One region of the Arthrobacter sp. lap29 genome, then DNA from elsewhere that is predicted to be linked to it. Evidence: riboswitches for the same ligand, from Rfam matches in the RefSeq annotation. Region 1 holds a riboswitch; the other holds the start of a gene.
The links. Region 1 has a riboswitch for S-adenosylmethionine ahead of RY113_RS01515 (aminotransferase class V-fold PLP-dependent enzyme). Riboswitches for the same ligand answer to the same signal wherever they lie in the genome.
Positions count from the first base shown of each region.

Region 2: linked by a shared signal. The riboswitch ahead of RY113_RS12220 (bifunctional o-acetylhomoserine/o-acetylserine sulfhydrylase) and the one ahead of RY113_RS01515 (aminotransferase class V-fold PLP-dependent enzyme) in region 1 are both predicted to bind S-adenosylmethionine.

Region 1 is NZ_JAUCEK010000001.1:338,248-343,620, reverse strand. Features, by position in the region: gene rsgA (ribosome small subunit-dependent GTPase A) at 1-977, shown strand, start outside; gene hisN (histidinol-phosphatase) at 1,116-1,931, shown strand; SAM riboswitch class IV at 2,093-2,206, shown strand; gene RY113_RS01515 (aminotransferase class V-fold PLP-dependent enzyme) at 2,251-3,663, shown strand; gene RY113_RS01510 (class I SAM-dependent methyltransferase) at 3,795-4,562, shown strand; gene RY113_RS01505 (Nramp family divalent metal transporter) at 4,684-5,373, shown strand, end outside.
Region 2 is NZ_JAUCEK010000006.1:185,365-190,737, forward strand. Features, by position in the region: gene RY113_RS12215 (homoserine O-acetyltransferase) at 1-723, opposite strand, end outside; gene RY113_RS12220 (bifunctional o-acetylhomoserine/o-acetylserine sulfhydrylase) at 816-2,132, opposite strand; SAM riboswitch class IV at 2,208-2,325, opposite strand; gene RY113_RS12225 (Tex family protein) at 2,546-5,092, opposite strand; gene RY113_RS12230 (VOC family protein) at 5,207-5,373, shown strand, end outside.

The DNA.
Region 1 (5,373 bases):
ACACGGCCATTGTGGATGAGGACCTGCCCAGCCAACGTGTCCTGATCGCGGCCCGTGCCAGGGAACTGCGGCGCAATCCCGTGGTGGCCGGGGACTTTGTCTCTCTCGTGGGAGATACCACCGGCAAGCCTGACACCTTGTCCAGGCTTGTCCGGATCGAGGAACGCCGCACGCTGCTGCGCCGCAGTGCCGATGACACCGATCCTGTGGAGCGGGTGGTGGTGGCCAACGCAGACCAGCTGGTCATTGTGGTGGCCGCGGCAAATCCGGAACCGCGCACTGGCTTCATCGACCGGGCCCTGGTGGCCGCTTATGACTCCGGAATTGCGCCGTTGCTGCTGATCACCAAAACAGACATCAAGGACCCTTCAGAGTTGCTGGCCAACTACGAGCACCTGGACATGACGGTCATCATCAGCCGCACTGCCGCGGACGGCGTCTTTGGCATCGACGCACGCAGCGACGACGGCCACTCCGCGCTCCTGTCCGGTGGCGCCGTGGAACAATTGCACGGATATCTCGATGGGAAGGTCAGCGTCCTGGTGGGGCACTCAGGCGTTGGCAAGTCCACCATGGTTAACGCCTTGACAGGTTCGCAGCGGGCCACAGGCGGCGTCAATGCCGTCACAGGCCGCGGCCGTCACACCTCTTCCTCGGCGTTGGCGCTGAAATTGCAAGATGCAGTGCCCGGTTCTTGGATCATTGACACCCCCGGCATCCGCTCCTTTGGTCTGGCCCATGTGGACCCCGACCGCATTATTGCCGCCTTCCCGGATCTGCAACCGGGCACGGAGGATTGTGAGCGCGGCTGCAAACATGACAGCGCCGCCGTCAATTGCTGTGTGGATACCTACGTTGCCGCCGGGCACGCGGGCGCATCGGGGCCGGCACGGCTTGCCTCGCTGCGGCGCCTGCTGGGCACCAGCGACCGTACCGAAGGCCGTGCCGCAGAAAAGGAACTTGGCAGCACGGACTAGCGCGGCCCTGGTGCCGCGCACGGTTGACCCGTCAGTGGTGCTCCACTTCAAGAGTGGCGCACCGTTGGCGGACAAATGGTGCGCAGGCCCAGCGGCGTCCTGACGGGTGTTGGGCCTAAACCGCGATAGCGTGAACCCATGACCTTCGCACCCCAGACGTACAACGACGATCTCCGCCTGGCCCATGTCCTTGCTGACAGTGTTGACTCCCTGACCATGTCCCGTTTCAAGGCCTTGGATTTGGCCGTCGAGACCAAGCCGGATCTGAGCCCTGTCACCGACGCCGACAAGGCCGCAGAAGAGTCCATCCGCAGCCAGCTCTCCCGGGTCCGCCCCCGCGACGCAGTCCTGGGTGAGGAGTTCGGCAGCAGTGGCCACGGTTCGCGGCGCTGGGTTATCGATCCCATTGACGGGACCAAGAACTTTGTCCGTGGTGTGCCGGTCTGGGCCACCCTGATCTCTCTAATTGACGACGGCGTCCCCGTAGTCGGCCTTGTTAGTGCCCCTGCGCTGGGCAAGCGTTGGTGGGCGGCCCAAGGAACGGGCGCATACATGGGCAAGTCACTCGCCGCCGCCACCCGCATCCGAGTCTCTAATGTGGCCGAGCTCAAAGATGCTTCACTCTCATACTCTTCGCTCACGGGCTGGGCCGAACGTGGCAACCGTGATGAGTTCATCTCCCTGACCGACGATGTCTGGCGCACCCGGGCCTATGGCGATTTCTGGTCGTATTGCATGGTGGCTGAGGGCAGTGTTGACATTGCCTGTGAGCCGGAATTGAACCTCTATGACATGGCTGCACTGGTCCCCATTGTGCAGGAAGCCGGCGGCCGTTTCACCTCGCTCGAGGGAGCCGACGGCCCCTTCGGCGGCAACGCCCTGGCCACCAATTCCATCCTCCACACGGAAGTTTTACAACGCCTGAACCCCAATTGGGATGACTTGTTGGGCTGACCCGTTGGACGCACAAAATAATAAAGTACAAGTGAGTTAAGAACGACGGCGGCCTCCCGCCGTCGTTCTTTGTTTCACCATCCGCGGCACTCACCCAGGGTGTACGAAATGAAACGTAATAGATGCACCGGCAGAAATCTTGGGCTACTCTTTTGGGCATAGGTCACGAGTGCCAGCGCTAAACCCCGGTTTGCTGGCCGGCAACCCTCCTTTCGCGGTGGGGTGCCCCGGGTGACGACCTGGCCAAACCTGTTCGGTTCTGGCAAGCGCGGACTTCTTGGCACCCCCAAAAGGTCCTTTGGTGTCAAAGGAATTTCTCATGAGCTCTGCCGTTTTGGATGCAACACAACTCATCGATTCACCGCTCCTGCCTGTGGTGGGCCAGGATCTGGCGGCCCCCCTGATTCACGGCGGGCATGTGCGTTACGCCAACCTGGACTATGCAGCGTCTGCCCCGGCCATCAAGGACGTGGCAGCGCACCTAAATGAGGTGCTGCCGTTCTACGCGAGCGTGCACCGTGGCGCTGGATTCGCCTCGCAGGTCAGCACCTCCGTCTATGAAAATGCTCGCAAGATTGTTGCCGGTTTTGTGGGCGCCCGGCCTGATGACACGGTCATTTTCACCCGTAACACCACAGATTCGCTGAACTTGTTGGCGGGTTGTGTGGAATCGATTTTGCAACAGAGGGGCTTCACCGAGGGCCGTTCCAACGTTCACGGCGAGGTGCTCTACCTGGACATTGAACACCATGCGAATCTGCTGCCTTGGCAGGCCCTGCCGCACCGTTCAGTTGTTGGCGCTGACTCTATCGCCGCTACCTTAGACCGTGTTGAGACGGCGCTGCGGGCAGGAAACGTGCTGCTCGTGGCCGTTACCGGAGCCTCCAACGTGACAGGGGAGGTGCTGCCCATGGCCGAATTGACCGCCCTGGCGCACCGCTATGGCGCCCGGATTGTTCTCGATGCCGCCCAACTGGTGCCGCACCGCCGGATCGATCTGACTGCCACCGGCATTGACTACTTGGCGTTCTCGGGCCACAAGCTTTACGCACCTTTCGGCGCCGGGGTTTTAGTGGGCCGCCCTGACTGGCTCGACGCCGGTCACCCCCACCTTGCCGGTGGCGGAGCCGTGAAGGACGTCCGGCTTGAATCCATCAGCTGGACCACCGGACCGGCCCGCCACGAGGGCGGCACTCCCAACGTTTTGGGTGCCGCCACCTTGGCCAAGGCCACGTCTGTGCTGGCTGCGCTGAATGCCGATGACTGGCACCAGCACGAGCAGCAATTGCGCGCCCACTTGGTGGCCGGCCTCAACGAGCTAGAGGGCGTCACTGTCCACTCGCTCTTTAGCGACGCGGACACGTACCCGGACTGCGGCAGCATTGGGGTGGTCAACTTCTCGGTCACCGGGTACGACGCCGGGCTGGTGGCCGCATACCTCTCTGCCGAGCATGGCGTGGGCGTGCGTGACGGAAAGTTTTGCGCACACCCGCTGCTTAACCGCTTGGGCCTGCCCGCGGGTTCCCTGCGCGCAAGTTTTGGTGTGGGCTCACAGCTGGAGGACGCTCAGCGCTTGGTGGCTGGAATCCAAACGTTGTTGCAGGAGGGCTTGGGCTGGGACTACGTGGTGGATTCCGGCCGCTGGGTCCCCGCCAATGACAACCGGGAGTACCCCAGCTGGGCCCCGAACACGCCAGGGACAGCAGGGGCAGCCCCCTGCAGCATCGACTAACCCACCCCCATACCAGCGCTCGGTTAGATTCGGGCATATTTTGCAGACGCAGTAGCGTCCGGAAGTGCGGGGCGGGGAGCACCTGGGGGTAAAGTTGAACGGCATTGACCGGCACAACTTTCAGGAGCACCATGGCAGGCACCGGTGGACCGGTCTTTGATGCGGCGCGGCGCAAACACATGGCCGCCGCGTTTTTGGAAGGCGGCGGGCATTATCATTTGGTGCGCCCGGGTTACCCTGAGGATTCCTTGACGTGGCTGCTGGAAACTGCCGGGAGCGTCCAAAATGTGGTGGACATTGGTGCAGGCACGGGCAAATACACGCAGCTGTTGGCCCGTCACAACTTCTCGATGACGGCGGTGGACCCCTCGGCTGACATGCTGGCGCACCTTGGCGCGGAGCTGCCCCAGGCCACCACCGTTGTGGGTACCGCCGAAAAGTTGCTCCTACCAGATGAATCCATGGACTTGGCCGTGGTGGCACAGGCCTGGCACTGGGTGGATCCTCTCGCGGCAAGTACTGAGATTGCCCGCGTACTGCGTCCGGGGGGAACCTTGGGCCTGATTTGGAACCAGCTGGACGTCGGACTCCCCTGGGTTCACCGCTTAGCCCGGATCATGCACGCAGGGGATGTGCACAAGGCAGATTTCAGCCCTCAGATTGGTCCGGAATTCTTCCCAGCCCAACCTCACACCACCCATTGGTCCCAGCAGCGCACGGCTGAGGAGATCATCGATCTGGCAAAGTCACGCAGCTATTACCTCAGGGCAACAGACCAGGTCAGGGACAAGGTCATCACCAATCTGCAGTGGTACTTGTATGAGCATCTGGAACACGCGCCCGGTGAAAGCATTGAGCTACCGTACAGCTCCCAAACATGGCGGGCGCAAAAACGCTAGCTGCAGCCCGGGCACCCGTAAAGTTTCTATAAGTCGTTCCCGGCTCGACAATCACCCCTGCCACGTTTTAGAATTTCGGTAGACCTAAATAATTGACTTAGGATCATCGAAAGGCGAGACTTTGCTCGACACGGCCAAGAGGACAGCACGGCGCAGGCCTCGCGGTGGCATGATGCTGCTGCTGGGCCCGGCCTTTGTCGCTGCCATTGCCTACGTTGATCCCGGCAACGTGGCCGCTAACCTCACCTCCGGCGCCAAGTACGGCTACCTGCTCGTGTGGGTTTTGGTCGCAGCCAATGTCATGGCCATGCTGGTCCAATACCAATCCGCAAAGTTGGGGGTAGTGACGGGCAAATCCCTGCCGGAGCACTTGGGTGAACGCTTCAGCACCCGCAACCGCCGGCTCTTTTGGGTGCAGGCCGAGCTCGTGGCCATGGCCACCGATCTGGCGGAAGTGGTGGGCGGCGCCATCGCCCTACACTTGCTGTTTCAAGTTCCGTTGCCCATAGGCGGGCTCATTGTGGGCCTGGCTTCCATGGCTCTGCTGACAGTTCAGAATAGACGCGGCCAACGCCATTTTGAGAGCGTCATTATTGTTCTGCTCGTCATTATCACCATCGGTTTTCTGGCAGGCCTGGTGCTCAGTCCACCAGATCCGGCAGGTGTGATCGGCGGGCTGGTACCCCGGTTCGACGGCGCCAATAGCATCATGCTGGCGGCTGGCATGCTGGGTGCAACGGTGATGCCGCACGCCATTTATCTGCATTCACAGCTGGCCAAGGACCGCCATACGGATGCCCGCAGCACCCCA
Region 2 (5,373 bases), on a different contig from region 1:
GGTGCCGCCGTCGTCCTGGGATTTACGGCCAAACCGTTGACCCATTTCAGGCTCAGACCTGTAGGTGATGTGCGCGATCCGCCGGGCCAGTCCCAGACCTGTGGTGGGGGCAGCGCCGTCGTAATAGTCGCCGCCAACAAAATGCGGATCCTGCCGGATGGCCAGCACCTGGGCCTGGGCGAAGGCAATTTGCTCGGCAGTGCTGGAGGCACAGGAAGCGACGACGGCGCAACGGCGCACCTTTTCGGGGTACATGAGCGCCCACTCCAGTGCACGGGCACCGCCCATGGAACCGCCAATGACCGCATGCCACGAGGTGACGCCCAGGCGCGACGACAACCGGGCCTCGGCCTCGACAGAATCACGGATGGTGATGAAGGGGAACCGGGAACCGTAGGGTTTGCCGTCCTCCGCAATACTGGAGGGGCCGGTGGTTCCGTAACAGCCGCCCAGCATGTTGGCGCACACCACAAAGTACTTATTGGTGTCAATAACGGCGCAGGGGCCAACGAGGCCTTCCCACCAACCATCTTCCTCGGACTCGCCCCTGCTGACGTGCGTGCTTCCGGTCAATGCATGTTGGATCAGCACGGCATTGTCACCGGCGGCGTTCAATGTCCCCCAGCATTCAAAAGCCATGGTCACCGAGGGCAGCACGCCCCCGGCCTCTAGGGGAAGGGCGCCGATCTCGATCGAGCGCAACACACCTCCGCCTTGTCCCACAGCTGCACAGAAGTCCTCACCAACAGGTTGCGCCGCGGCAGCAGCGAACCCCGAGGACAACAAGCCCTTACCCACAGCCCGTCCCACGCGGATCACGCCGATTTTGCGGCGCGGAACCCGGCTTCAAGGTCAGCGATGATGTCTGCAACGTTTTCCAAACCCACCGACAAGCGCACCAGACCCGGCCGTACACCTGCGGCCAGTTGCTGCTCCGGCGTGAGCTGGGCGTGGGTGGTGGAAGCGGGGTGGATGACGAGGGAACGCACATCACCTAAGTTAGCCACCAGCGAGTGCAGCTCCAGGCCGTCAACAAAACGCTTGCCAGCCTCGAGCCCTCCCAAGATGTCAAAACCGATGATGGCACCAGTGCCGTTGGGGCCGTACTTGCGACCGCGCTCAAACCAAGGGCTGGAGGGAATGCCCGCGTAGGCCACAGCCTCCACGTTTTCATTTCCTTCCAGCCACTGTGCCACCGTGACGGCGTTGCTGACGTGCCGTTCCACGCGCAGGCTCAGCGTCTCGATGCCCTGAGCGATCAGGAAGGCGTTGAACGGGGAAATTGCTGCTCCCAGGTCACGCAGCAACTGCACACGAGCCTTGAGAATGTAAGCGAGATTGGCACCTAGTGCGCAGCCCACACCCAAGTCACGGGCATAGACCAGACCGTTGTAGCTTTCATCCGGGGTGTTGAAGCCGGGGAACTTCTCCGGGTTTGCAGCGAAATCAAACTTGCCGCCGTCAACTATTACCCCGCCAATGGCCGTACCGTGCCCGCCGAGGTATTTGGTGGCGGAGTGGATGACAATGTCCGCACCCCATTCCAGCGGGCGGATCAGGTACGGGGTGGCCAGAGTATTGTCCACAATCAGCGGCACACCGGCCTCGTGGGCAATCGCGCTGATGTTTTCCAGGTCAAGGACGTCCTGGCGCGGGTTGGAGACCGTCTCGCCGAAGAAGGCCTTGGTATTGGGCTGCACGGCGGCACGCCACTGATCCAGGTTATCGGGATCGGCAACGAAGGTGACCTCAATGCCGAGCTTCTTCAGCGTGTGGGCCAGCAGGTTGAACGTGCCACCGTACACGCTGGGGCTGGAGACAATATGGTCCCCGGACTCGGCAATGTTCAAGATGGCGAACGTGGTGGCGGCCTGCCCCGAGGCCAGCATCAGCGCACCAACGCCGCCTTCAAGGCTCGCGATGCGGTCTTCAACAACGGACGTGGTGGGATTGCCCAGGCGCGTGTAGATGGGCTCCAACTCGGTCAACGCGAAGCGGGCGGCAGCGCTCTCTGCGGACGGGAAGACGAAAGACGTGGTCTGATAAATGGGGAGGGCACGGGCGCCGGTGGTGGCGTCGGGCTCCTGACCTACGTGGATCTGACGGGTTTCAAATGACCAACCGTTGCTCATGGTTGTTTCCTTCACACTAGAGGCCTACGGCAAAGGCCCTCCACCGCGCCATGCGGGAAGGGCCTGAACGGATATGGCCCGCGCTTGCACCTCAAACCGGATGGTTCGGTGCCAGGTCTTCACCCGGGGCACCCCGCCGCGGAAGGAGGGTTGCCGGTCAGCAAGCCGGGGCTATTCGCTGACACTCATGACCTGCCTCCAGTGTGAAAGAATGCCCAAGATTTCGCAAGAATATGACGAGTTTATGACTTTGTGCGAATATCTGCGTGGAATTTGCGCAAGAGAGAGCTTTAGGGCGAATTAGTCACTGATATTGGAGAGATTTTTCTCCCTACATGGCGCCCGGCAGAGTTTTGGGCGCAAATCGGGATCATTTTCCACTGGCTTGTCCGGGCGGGCCGGTAAGCGAGTGGCTACTTTCCTAGGCCTGCCCGGCGCAGGGCTTCTGCCATGGCTGTACTGGCTGTGTTGGCTGTACTGGCTGTGTTGGTGGTATTAGCCGTATTGGTGGAGGTGCCCGTCCCTCTATCCCGGGGCTGCCCGCCTTGGCGGCCCTGCGATCCCGGATTCCCCTGCCGGCGCTGGCCGCTAGCTCCACTCTTCGGAGCCGGGCTGCCACTCTTGGCCGCCGGGTTGCCACTTTGGGGCGCACTGCGCGCAGGTGAGGGACCTCCGGGCGTGCGGGAGCCGGCGTCGGGCTTGGCGTTCCTCTCCCCGGCTTGATCATCAAGGCGCAGCGTCAAGGAGATGCGTTTGCGCTCGGGCTCAACTTCTAGAACCTTCACCCGCACCACTTGACCGGATTTAACCACGGTGTGCGGGTCCGAAACGAAGCTGTTGCTCATGGCTGAGACGTGGACCAGCCCGTCCTGGTGGACACCAATATCGACGAAGGCTCCGAAGGCGGCCACGTTCGACACGGTGCCTTCTAGAATCATGCCGGGGCGCAGATCGGTGATCTTCTCAATGCCCTCAGCAAAGGTGGCAGTCTCAAAACGGGGCCGGGGATCACGGCCAGGCTTTTGCAACTCGGAGATGATGTCAGCAACCGTGGGCAGACCAAAGTCACCGTCCACGAAGTCGGCCGGGTTCACGCCACCCACGGCCCCAACGCCTCCGGCAATATCGTGGGCCCCTGCACCCACTGCAGCGAGGATTTTACGTGCCACACCGTACGCTTCAGGGTGCACACTGGAGGCATCCAGCGGCTCCGCTCCCCCGGAGATCCGCAGGAACCCGGCACACTGCTCAAAAGCCTTGGGCCCCAACCGCGCCACCTTGAGCAGTTCGCGCCGCTTGCTGAAGGGCCCGTGCTGGTTCCTGTGAGCCACAATATTCTCGCTCAACAAGGGACCCACCCCGGCCACCCTCGCCAACAACGCAGGTGAAGCAGTATTCAGGTCCACCCCCACGGCGTTGACACAGTCTTCTACGACGGCGTCGAGGGAGCGGTCCAGCTTGGCCGGCGTCAGATCATGCTGATACTGCCCCACCCCAATGGATTTGGGTTCGATCTTGACCAGTTCAGCCAGCGGGTCCTGTAGCCGGCGAGCAATCGAGACAGCGCCGCGCAAAGACACATCCATGCCAGGCAGTTCGGCACTAGCCAAGGCGGACGCCGAATAGACGGACGCGCCAGCTTCGGAGACCACCAGCTTGGTGACCTTTCGCTCGGGATTGATCCGCTTGAGCTCAGCCACAAGTTCAGTGGCCAACCTGTCAGTTTCACGGCTCGCCGTGCCGTTGCCAATAGCAATCAACTCAACGTCATACCTTTGCGCCAGTGATACCAGGGTTGCCAGGGATTCGTTCCAGCGATTTACCGGTGCGTGCGGGTAAATGGTATCCGTTGCCGCTACTTTGCCGGTCCCGTCCACGAGCGCCACCTTGGTACCTGTGCGCAGGCCCGGATCAAGGCCCAAGGTGGAGCGGTTTCCGGCCGGGGCGGCGAGCAGAACATCGCGCAGGTTTGCAGCAAAGACCCGCACTGATTCCTCTTCTGCACTCTGGAACAAGCGCACGCGCAGGTCCACCGAGAGGCGGGTCAGGATGCGTGTGCGCCACGCCAGCTTGGCACTGGTCACGAGCCAGGAGTCGGCAGCGCGGCCGGATTCGGCAATGCCAAGTGAGTGGGCCACGGCGTTTTCATACTTGGCGCGGGCCTGCACTTGAGCGTCTGCATCGCGGGTATCACCCTCTGCCAAATCCAGTGAGAGCACACCCTCTTTTTCACCGCGCAACAGGGCCAATACCCGGTGGCTGGGCAGGGTGTGCGGCGGCTGTGCGAAGTCAAAATAGTCCTTGAACTTCTCCCCGTCGGAGCTCTTGCCCGCCTTGACGGAGGACCGCAGCCGGCCAGTTTTCCAGAGCCGTTCACGCAGCTCGCCCACCAAAACCGCGTCCTGACCAGCACGTTCAATCAGGATGGCTCGGGCGCCGGCAAGCGCGTCATCGGCTGTGTCCACACCGCGTCCGGCATCCACGAAGGCGTCAGCCTCTACGGCCGGGAACTTTGAGGGGTCCGCCAGCAGCGCGTCGAGCAAAGGCTCCAGACCCGCTTCCCTAGCCGTATCCGCCTTGGTCTTGCGGGTGGATTTGTACGGCAGGTACAGATCCTCCAGCTCCGATTTTGTGGCGGCAGTCTCCACCGATCGGCGCAGCACCGCGCTAAGTTTGCCCAGCCCGTGGATGGTCTCCAGCACCACCATGCGGCGGGCCTCTAGCTCACGCAGATAACGCAGCCGCTCCTCCAGATCACGCAATTGCGTGTCATCGAGGGTCCCGGTGACTTCTTTTCGGTACCGGGCAATAAAGGGCACGCTCGCGCCGTCGTCCATCAAGCCAATGGCAGCCCGCACTTGGGCGGCGCGCACACCCAACTCGGCGGCAATGGCGGTGGCTATACGCTCGGCCACGGTTGCGGCGGTGGGCAGATTCAAGGGTGCATCAGTCTCAGTCACCTTATCAATTCTGCCCCACCGGCAGAGTTCGCGCAGCACCCCAACATCAGACGTCCCATGTGACTTAGGTAACGCTAAGTCGAGCGGAATGGAACAAAGTGCCAAGATGAACTCATGCGAATGGATCATGTTTCTTACGCCAGTGAATCAGATGGATTGGCTGCCACCACGGAGCGAATCGCGACAGCCCTCGGGGTCACCGCGGTGAAGGGCGGAATACACCCGCGCTTCGGCACCCGCAATATGATCATCCCCCTGACCGATCACCATTATTTGGAAAT